2 regions of the Clostridium neonatale genome follow, and region 2 is predicted to be linked to the other one. Evidence: riboswitches for the same ligand, from Rfam matches in the RefSeq annotation. Region 2 holds a riboswitch; the other holds the start of a gene.
What was found. A riboswitch is a leader RNA that binds a small molecule or an ion and turns the genes downstream of it on or off. The one in region 2 is predicted to bind S-adenosylmethionine.
Positions count from the first base shown of each region.

Region 1 (5,505 bases), on a different contig from region 2:
GGCCATTCGTATCTCCCATTATTATACCCATAGGTAAATTTTCTTCTTTAAATATTTTCTTTGCTTTTTCTTCAAAACATGTCCTGTTGTATACTTTAGTTAAAATATCCGTATAACTTAAATACTTTAATTTTTTTTCTATCTTTTTTCTATCAGTTATATCTAATAATAGCCCTATTATTCCACTTACTTCATTATTATCATTTAAAACTGGTGTCTTAATGATTTCCGTGTATAAATTTTCTCCATTCCCTAATTCTATTTTCTCTTCTTTTTTTACTGTTTTTTTAGTTTCAAAAACTTTTTTATCTTCTTGAATAAATCTATTCTTTGACTCACATATCGATTCATTTAACGGATTCTTATTTTCTATTATGCTTTCCTTATCTTTGCTAAGTAAATCATCAAATTTCTTATTAGTATACAGATATCCTAATTCTCTGTCTTTATAAAAGATTCCAGCTTGAAGCGAATCTAAAATCATTTCAGTAATACTTTCTTCTTTAGATATTATCGGAATATCTATTCCCGCTATTCCTTCTAATTTCCCATTATCATCTATCAATGGAAATACCGTAGAATCTACTTTTATTCCTTCATTTGTGTATCTCTTCTCTTTTACAGTAGACATACTATTCAATGCTTTACTGCACATTTCATTACTTTTATCAGCTATTTCTTTTCTGTATAAATCTTCTTCACATAACCCTATAATATTTCCCTTTTTTATATTATTTATATCTATATATCTCTTATTTGTATATATGAAGCGTAAGTCTTTATCTTTTATCCATATAGATTGCGGGACTGCATCAACCAAAAGCCTAAATATTTTTATATCCATAAATACCTCCTTCACACTAATTAATATATAATCCATATTATGATTATTAATGTAAATCGTCCCTTAAACAAATCATACCAAACATAATATTTCTCAATAATATCTAATTCTATATTATATAAATTATAACATTATACTATATCAATCAAAACTACTAGATATTACTTATTATAATATACTAAAAATACATAAAACAAATCTTCACTAATAAACCTTTGTTTTATGTATTTTACATATTTAAATATACATATATTCATTATAATAATCTTTTTTTAATAAAGTTTCAATTTTATCCATGTATTTTTCACATTTTACAAAAGTAAATTTATGAATAAACTTACTTTTAATCTCTAATCCCTCTCTTGAATTATCTTTTAACAATCTATATGTAGTCAATGCCAGCATTTTAGCTATAGCTATATATCATCGATTAATTCAATAATTTTTTCTTGAACTTTATCCATAATAAATTTCTCCTATAAATGCTTTAAATTATATCATCAGTTTTAACAGTGTCCAGTATTATCTCTTTTTTTATTTTTTAGATATTAATATATTATTTGGAAGCCAGTTAAATAAATTAATAGTATTTAATTTATATATTATTATAATAATTCATATAATTCCTATTATATTTCTATAAATCATTGACAGTCAAAATAATACATGTATAATATTAAATAACAAATAAATATTTATTACTCTTATTACGAGTGGTGGAGGGACTGGCCCTATGAAACCCAGCAACCTGATAAACTTTCATTTAGTTTATTGTGGTGCTAAATCCTGCAGGTTTACCTGATAGATAAGATTGTCATTGTTATTTATGTACGCATAAGTCACTTCTTATCTCGAAGTGACTTTTTTTATTACACTTTTAAGCGCGCAATGTAATAAAATTTTAATTTAATTATTAGGAGATGATATTTTATGAATATAGAAACACTTTCAGTACAGGGATCGTCAGGCGGAGATGAAAAGACAGGAGCTATAAGCTTTCCTATTTATCAAACTGCTACATTCAAACATTTAGGACTTAATAAAAGTACCGGTTACGATTATTCTCGTGATACAAATCCAACTAGGGAAGAAGTAGAAAAAACTGTAGCTAAATTAGAAAAAGGTATAGGTGCAATTGGCTTTTCTTCTGGTGTTTCAGCAATTGTCTGTTGCATTCATCTTTTTAAATCTGGTGATCATATAATATTATCTGAAGATTTATATGGTGGAACTTTTAGACTGTTCAATGAAACTTTTAGTGATTTTGGAATAACCTATTCTTTTGTAGATACTACTAATACTTCTAATATAAAAAATGCTTTGAATGAAAATACTAAAGCGATATTTATTGAAACACCATCCAATCCTACTATGAGAGTAACTGATATAAAGGCAGTTGGCAAAATCTCAAAAGATAATAATATACTCTTAATTGTTGATAATACATTTCTAACCCCGTACTATCAAAAACCATTAACACTAGGTGCTGATTTGGTCATACATAGTGGCACAAAATATCTAGGAGGACATCATGATTTATTGGCTGGCTTCATTGTTGGCAATGATAAGAATTTACTTGATAAGCTAAAAAGAACACATATGTCAATTGGAGCAACTCTCTCTCCATTTGACTCCTGGCTACTTCTTAGAGGAATAAAAACCCTTCATATAAGATTAGATAGAGCTCAAGAAAATGCGCTAAAATTAGCAGAATTCCTAAAATCAAATTCTAATGTTAGCAAAGTATTATATGTGGGCTTAAAAGACTTTAATGGATATGATGCTAATCTAAAACAAGCCACTGGTTTTGGTTCTACATTATCATTTAGGATTAAGGACAAGTCATTGGTTCCAAAGATATTAGAGAATGTCAAAATAATTAAGTTTGCTGAAAGTCTTGGAGGTGTAGAAACACTTATAACTTATCCATTTACTCAAACTCATGCAGATATTCCTGAAGATATAAGGCAACGTCTAGGAATAGACGAATATCTACTAAGATTGTCTGTTGGTATTGAGAATGTTAATGATTTAATAGATGATTTACAAAATGCCCTTAATTCATAGAAATAAAACTATATTTTATTTCCTATATATATAAATCTAATATCAGAAAATTATAGTCTATAAAATAAATTACTAATTAAATGAGGTGCTAAAATGAATTTTGGAACAAAATTAATACATGCAAGTGGAGATATAGACAGCGCCACTGGTTCTGTAAGTACTCCAATATATCAAACATCAACATTTCATCAATTTGATATAAATAATTTTGGAAAATATGATTATTCTCGATCTGGAAACCCAACACGTGATATTCTTGAAAATTTAATTTCTGAACTTGAAGGAGGTGTAAGAGGATTTGCTTTTGCTTCAGGAATGGCAGCAATTTGCTCAGTTCTTTCACTTTTTTCTGCTGGAGATCACATTATAATTTGCGGTGATGTATATGGAGGTACATATCGTGCTGCCACTCAATTATTTTCTAGATTTAATATCGAATTTACATTTGTAGATGCATCAAATATAGATGAAATCGCTAATGCATTTAAAGGAAATACTAAGGGCTTATATTTAGAAACGCCATCAAATCCTTTATTAAAAGTTACAGATTTAAGATTTGCTTCTAATATAGCTAAAGCTAATAGATGTATTACAATAGTTGATAATACATTTATGTCTCCTTATCTACAAAGACCTTTAGAACTTGGTGCAGATATAGTAGTTCATAGTGCAACAAAATTTCTAGGCGGACATAGTGATGTTATCTCAGGACTAGTTGTAACAAATAACGATGAAATTGCTAATCAAATATATAAAATACAAAATACTTTCGGTGCTGTCCTTGGACCACAAGACTGCTTCTTGCTAATAAGAGGAATTAAAACATTAAAAGTAAGAATGGATGCACTTCAAAATAACGCCTATAAATTAGCAAAATGGCTTAATGAACAAGATGAAGTCGAAAAAGTATATTATTTAGCTTTAGATTCTGCTGAAGGAAAAGAGCTTCATTTTTCTCAAGCATCTGGCGCTGGCGCCGTTTTGTCATTTAAATTTAAGTCTTTAGAAACAACAACTTATTTTTTAAATCATGTGAAAAATGTAGCCGTAGCTGTAAGTTTAGGTAGTGTTGAAACTATTGTTTCATATCCTGCAAAAATGAGCCATGCTTCAATTCCAGTTGAAAAAAGAAATGATTTAGGTATCACAGATACATTAATAAGAGTATCTGTCGGCCTTGAAGATATTGAAGATTTAATAGCTTCCTTCAAAGAAGCTATTGTTTAGAACATAAATATATTCTGTAGAATCAGAATTTAGTGGATAACAACCGAAATTCAATATATGATAGGCTCGATTGCAGGGAAATTTAAGCTTTTAATTTCTTAATGCAATACTACGCCTATCATATATTGAATTTCTTTGTTTTGCTCTAAAATCATAGATGTCTAACTTTTTTTAGTTATAATTTATGTTTTTAGGAATATTACAAGTCTAAAAATATAGTTTTCAATCACTTGTAATAATTTAGGAAGCTACTTATAAAACACCGGTATCCACCAATAAATAAGCAAAGATCCGAATTGCAGCATAGCTGCTCTTCTTATAAGTGCACATTTGTAAGAATTTAAATTCATATATTTATAAAAATATATCTGGATACTCAGAGTTTATATGGAATAAAGAAATAAAGCATTTATGTTGGCGGTGTCTTGCATTGAAAAATGAAGCTTTAAAATTTTTCATCAATGATTGTTCCAAAATTGTTTGTCTAAAAACTTGCTTTTTGGAGCAAACATTTTTGGGCACAATCATTGATGGTTAAATTTTTAGCTTCATTTTTGTAGCAAGCGAGCCAACATAAATGCTTTATTTCGGTTGTTATCCACTAAACTTTGATTCTACGTCCTTTATTTATATTTTCAACAATATATTTAAATATTAAAAAATATAAAGTTTATTAATATAAATGCGACATAAAAAATTATATAACCTATTGACCATTTATTAAAAAAACAATATCCTAACCTTTTTTTGAATGAAAATATCTTATTATTTTCCCTCACCATTAATTTAAAATCATTCTTATATTTATTAATAAAAATTATTAATCCTATAACACCACCCATAATAATTATAGTTGAAATTATTGAAGATAATATTTGATTGTATCCTGAAATACAACTTATCACTGTAGCTATTGTATTATTGAACATATGGATTATAATTGCCGGAACTATGGAATCTGTTTTCACAGTAACAAATGCTAATAATATTCCTAGTAATAATGGTGTCATAAATTGAACTAAATTTAAGTGAAACATAGCAAATATTATTGATGTAAAAATAACAGCTGTAAATTCTCCATGTTTTTTCATAGACTTTAGGACTATTCCCCTAAATATTATCTCTTCTAAAAGTGGTCCTAAAATACATATGTACAAAATGTATATTACTTGCATTGACATACTAGATGGGAACGTGAAATCTGGTGCTGGTATTGTTAAACCAATAATTTGTATTATTGTTGAATAAATCAAATAGATCCCTGTGCTTACTAACAGTACTCCCCCAACAGATATCATTCCTAATGGTATTATACTTTTTGAGTATTTTACTTTTTTAAATATATCTCTTTTTATACTTAAGTTAGC
Region 1 covers NZ_UICR01000003.1:260,341-265,845, forward strand. Annotated here, with positions in the region: gene CNEONATNEC86_RS19420 (sensor domain-containing diguanylate cyclase/phosphohydrolase) at 1-844, opposite strand, end outside; SAM riboswitch class I at 1,546-1,656, shown strand; gene CNEONATNEC86_RS19425 (trans-sulfuration enzyme family protein) at 1,775-2,911, shown strand; gene CNEONATNEC86_RS19430 (trans-sulfuration enzyme family protein) at 3,005-4,138, shown strand; gene CNEONATNEC86_RS19435 (CPBP family intramembrane glutamic endopeptidase) at 4,786-5,505, opposite strand, start outside.
Region 1: another riboswitch for S-adenosylmethionine. It lies ahead of CNEONATNEC86_RS19425 (trans-sulfuration enzyme family protein); the one in region 2 lies ahead of metK (methionine adenosyltransferase).

Region 2 (5,505 bases):
CCCCTATTTCAAAGTTTATATCAGAATTGATAGTTTGAGTTTCTTGTAATCCAAGAGTAATAATTTTCTGAGTAACGCCAAGCTCACAATAGTAGTATGGCAATAAAAATCCCATTTCTGTATCATTTATCTTTTCTATAACTATTTTCTGCTTAGCAGACATATCATATAAATTTTTTTCTATAAGTTCTTCTGGTACCATTATATTTTTCTTACATTCCTCTATTATATTAGCTTTTGGCATAAAGGTATTTCCTAAGGCACAAAACTGATTCATAACATATTTTATTCCACTTTGAATTCTAAAATCAGAATCATTTTTTATACCTATACTCATAGCTATCCTATCTGCTGTTTTAAAACCAATTCCTGATATTTCTTCACAAAGTATATAAGGATTCTCAGATACAATATATTTAGCATTTGGTCCAAATTTCTTATATATTTTCACACATTGATTACTTGTAACACCATGTTTGCTAAAATATAAAATTATATCTTTTAAACCTTGCTGCTCAATATATGATTCATATATTATTTGAAATTTCTTTTCTCCAATTCCCTCTATCTCCATGAGTCTCTCTATATGGTTTTCCATTATATCTAAAGTTTCTTCTCCAAACTTTTCTATTATCTTCTTAGCAGTTATAGGACCTATTCCATGAATCACACCTGCGCTTAAATATTTTTCAATCCCATCAATTGAGTTTGGAAGAATTTCTTCGTAGTCTTGAATATTAAATTGATTACCAAATTGTTTATGCACTGTCCAGTATCCAGTTAACTTTACATTTTGACCTTCCTTTATAAAAGGTACTGTACCAACAGCGCTAACTAAATTTTTATCAGCTCTAATCCTGCATACAACATATCCTGTTTCTTCACTTTTAAAAACAATATTTTCAACAAAACCATTAAGAACTTCCACTACTATCTCTCCAAACTATGATTTAAACTTATACTTCTCTTTATATTATTTTAATTATATCATAAGTTTAATTTATAATTTTATACTATTTATTGAATACTTCTCTTCTATTATATAAGTACAGGAATATATCATCCTATATTCTTTTATATCCATATTCTCAAAATATATATTTCTAATTTAAGTCAATGTTTATAAACGATTGTCACATATTTTAAATTTTAAAAAAGCAGGAAATTAATTAAAACTTCCTGCTTCTATAAATACTAAATATATTTTTTGATTTCTTCTACCTTATTTAATTGTTCCCATGGCAGATTAAGATCTGTTCTGCCAAAGTGGCCATAAGCAGCTGTTTGCTTATATATAGGTCTTCTTAAATCAAGATCTCTTATTATAGCTCCTGGTCTTAAATCAAATACCTTTTCAACTATTTCAACTATTTTATCATCTGATAGTTTTCCTGTTCCAAAAGTATCAACAGTTATTGATACTGGTTTAGCAACTCCAATAGCGTAAGCTAATTGTATTTCAAGCTTATCAGCTAATCCAGCAGCCACTAAGTTTTTCGCAACCCATCTTGCAGCATAAGCAGCAGATCTATCAACTTTTGTTGGATCTTTTCCTGAGAATGCTCCACCACCATGTCTACCATATCCACCATAAGTATCTACTATAATCTTTCTTCCAGTTAATCCAGAGTCACCTTGTGGTCCACCAACAACAAATCTTCCAGTTGGATTTATAAAATATCTTGTTTTATCATCTAATAATTCTTGTGGTACTACTGCTTTAATAACATGTTCTTTAAGATCCTTTTCTATTTGTTCTAATGTAACATGCTCATCATGTTGAGTAGATATTACTATTGTATCTATTCTCTTTGGTTTTTCATCTTCATATTCAACTGTTACTTGTGTCTTACCATCAGGCCTTAAATAGCCTAATGTACCATCTTTCCTTACTTCAGTAAGTCTTCTTGATAATCTATGAGCCATATGAATTGGTAACGGCATATATGCATCAGTTTCATTTGTAGCAAAACCAAACATCATTCCTTGGTCTCCAGCACCTACTGCTTCAACCTCATCTTTCTCACCTTTTCTTGATTCTAAAGCTTCATCAACACCCATAGCAATATCTGCTGATTGTTCATCTATTGTTGTCATAACAGAACAAGTATCGCAATCAAATCCGTATTTAGCTCTATCATATCCAATTTCTCTAACAGTTTCTCTAACTACTTTAGGAATATCAACATAACAATTTGTTGATATCTCTCCCATTACCATAACCATTCCTGTTGTTGTACATGTTTCACATGCTACTCTAGCATTTGGATCTTGTGCTAAAATTGCGTCTAATACGCCATCTGAAATTTGATCACACATTTTATCTGGATGACCTTCTGTAACTGATTCTGATGTAAATAATCTTCTCATATTTTTCTCCTTCCGCTTGTACTCCTTATCTTTAATCATGAAATAATTCGAGTAAAAGTGAAAAATCTCACACTTCTTAATATTTTTTATACTGTCTTAAAAGAAATACCTTTTATATGCAATAAAAAAACTCTTCGATAAGAAGAGCGCGATTACACAATACTTTCTTATCTTGTAGAAAATCTTTCTACAGGAATTGGCACCTTGTAATTAAACAGGTTGCCGGGTTTCACTGGGCCCTATCCCTCCACCTCTCTTGATAAGAGTAACAATATTTTATTTTCGTAATTTATTCTACCACATAATATTTTTATGGTCAATATTATACAATAAACATAATATATCATATAATCTATAATATATTCTATTCATGCATAAATTGATACAACTATTTACTTTTCAACTTTTATTTCAAGATAAAATAAAAAACTCAGAATAATAATTCTGAGTTTTGGTGGAGGAAGATGGATTCGAACCATCGAAGCGAGACGCAACAGATTTACAGTCTGCCCCCTTTGGCCACTCGGGAATTCCTCCTTAATTGGAGCTGGCAATAGGAATCGAACCTACAACCTGCTGATTACAAGTCAGCTGCTCTACCGTTGAGCCATGCCAGCATATTTCTTATTTAATTGTTATAATATAAATATTTGGTTTAAATGGTGGAGGAAGATGGATTCGAACCATCGAAGCGAGACGCAACAGATTTACAGTCTGCCCCCTTTGGCCACTCGGGAATTCCTCCACAATTGGAGCTGGCAATAGGAATCGAACCTACAACCTGCTGATTACAAGTCAGCTGCTCTACCGTTGAGCCATGCCAGCATATTTATATTTTTTAGATGGTGGGCACAACAGGGCTCGAACCTGTGACCCCCTGCTTGTAAGGCAGGTGCTCTCCCAGCTGAGCTATGCGCCCATCTAATGGTGGAGGAAGATGGATTCGAACCATCGAAGCGAGACGCAACAGATTTACAGTCTGCCCCCTTTGGCCACTCGGGAATTCCTCCATTAAGTTTTGTTGGTGTTTTTGTTCACATCAACAATAGTTAGTATATATTCAAAGTACTTATATTTCAACTCTCATATATGCTTATTTAGATAAATTATATCGCTATATATTCTATTTACTCTTTATTTCTTCATTTTAATACACTAAACATATTTATTTTTTAGTATAGAATTAAGTTCTTCAATATCTATAAGCGGACTTAATATTTCTTCTATTTTTTTATATTCGCTTTCAGGCAATCTCCTTTTTAATTTTCTGAACGCTTTTATGATTTCATCTTCACTACATGTATTAAGCTCTTCTTTTACTAACTCTATTTCAAATGTTGATAATGGTGAAAGTATACTATCAAGTTCCTTTGATTGACTATTATCTAGTTCTTCTAACAGAATTACATCATCAACTTTGCACAAAGATCTTGTATCACTAAATACTTCAGTGCTTTGCATTGGATCATCTTTTTTATTATCTATATCTGGATTCCAAAATAATGCTATAGACATGTTCATTATTAAAGTAAGTGTAAATATTATAAATATAATAATTTTTTTCATTTTCTCCTCCTTACATTAGTATTTATTGCCATTTATTTATTTTTATATACTATTTTTTCATTTTCCTAAATATACATATTCTATAAGGAGGGATGCCTTTAATGAATTTAGATAATAACCATAGTTCCAAAAGCTTTTCATACAAGCTATCTCATGAATTAGAAAAATACATTAATTCTAATACAATAATTGTTTGTATTGGCACTGATAAATGCATAGGTGATTGCCTTGGTCCATTAGTTGGTTCAATATTAACTGAAAATTTCTTTCCATTGCCAGTATACGGGACATTATCAGAACCAATCCACGCACTAAATATAGATGAACGTTTAAATAAAATAAAAGAACTTCATCCAACTGCTAATATCATAGGTATAGATGCATGTCTTGGAAATCAAGATGATATAGGTGAAATTCGCATTAGAGACTATGCTATTCATCCTGGAAAAGGAGTAGGAAAAGAGCTTCCCGAAGTAGGTATGGCTTCTGTAATAGGTATTGTAGATTCTAGCGAAAATTCTGATTTATTCTTTTCTAGAAGCATCCGATTATCTTTTATTATGGATATGGCAAAGATTATATCTAGATCATTAATTAATGCTTATAATTTAAATAATGATTTATTTCCTAAGCTTTCGCTAGACATTTGAATTAATACCTAAGCTTTAATTACTTTTTTAATTTTATAAAAAGCATCGAGAGATTTTCAATAAAAAGAAAATCTCTCGATGTTTTATTCTATAAGAACTATTTGTTGTGAATTTACTTCTCTATCTAATCTATCTAAATACCCTAATACTTCTCCTGATCCATTAACAACACATTCTTCTGCCCCTTCTGCAACTGTCACTGCTACACCGGTTTTAAATTGAATAAGCTTATCCAACCCATTAATCAATGAACCTCCACCAGTCATTACAATTCCCTTTTCAATAATGTCTGCTGCTAATTCCGGTGGTGTTCTTTCTAAAACGATCTTTACACAGTCAACTATACTTTGCACTGGCTCTTGTATTGCAAGTCGTATTTCTTCTGTATTAATTTCAACTTCATCTGGTAGACCTGTAACTAAGTTTCTACCTTTCATCATACATGATAAATTTCTGGCATTTTTAAATGCTGAACCAATATTTATTTTTAATTCTTCAGCAGTTTTCTCGCCAATCATTAATTTATATTCACTTCTTACATACTTTATTATAGAGTCATCGAACTTGTCTCCTGCAATTTTAATTGATTCTCTTTCAACAACTCCTCCTAAAGATATAACAGCTATATCACAAGTACCTCCACCAATATCTACCACCATACATCCATTAGGCTTAGTGATATCAATTCCTGCTCCTATAGCAGCAGCAAGAGGTTCTTCTATTATGCGAACAGTTTTAGCACCTGAATTCATAGTTGCATCAATAACTGCTCTTTTTTCTACTTCTGTTGCTTCTGATGGTACACATACGACAACATTTGGTGCTCTTAAATTTCGCTTGCCAGATGCCTTTTTAATAAATTCCTTCAACATTTTTTGAGTAAGATCATAATCAGATATAACACCATCACGTAAAGGTC
Region 2 covers NZ_UICR01000001.1:575,504-581,008, reverse strand. Annotated here, with positions in the region: gene recD2 (SF1B family DNA helicase RecD2) at 1-928, opposite strand, end outside; gene metK (methionine adenosyltransferase) at 1,195-2,370, opposite strand; SAM riboswitch class I at 2,535-2,636, opposite strand; tRNA gene CNEONATNEC86_RS02800 (tRNA-Tyr) at 2,823-2,907, opposite strand; tRNA gene CNEONATNEC86_RS02795 (tRNA-Thr) at 2,913-2,987, opposite strand; tRNA gene CNEONATNEC86_RS02790 (tRNA-Tyr) at 3,031-3,115, opposite strand; tRNA gene CNEONATNEC86_RS02785 (tRNA-Thr) at 3,121-3,195, opposite strand; tRNA gene CNEONATNEC86_RS02780 (tRNA-Val) at 3,214-3,289, opposite strand; tRNA gene CNEONATNEC86_RS02775 (tRNA-Tyr) at 3,296-3,380, opposite strand; gene CNEONATNEC86_RS02770 (hypothetical protein) at 3,526-3,936, opposite strand; gene yyaC (spore protease YyaC) at 4,038-4,586, shown strand; gene mreB (rod shape-determining protein MreB) at 4,670-5,505, opposite strand, start outside.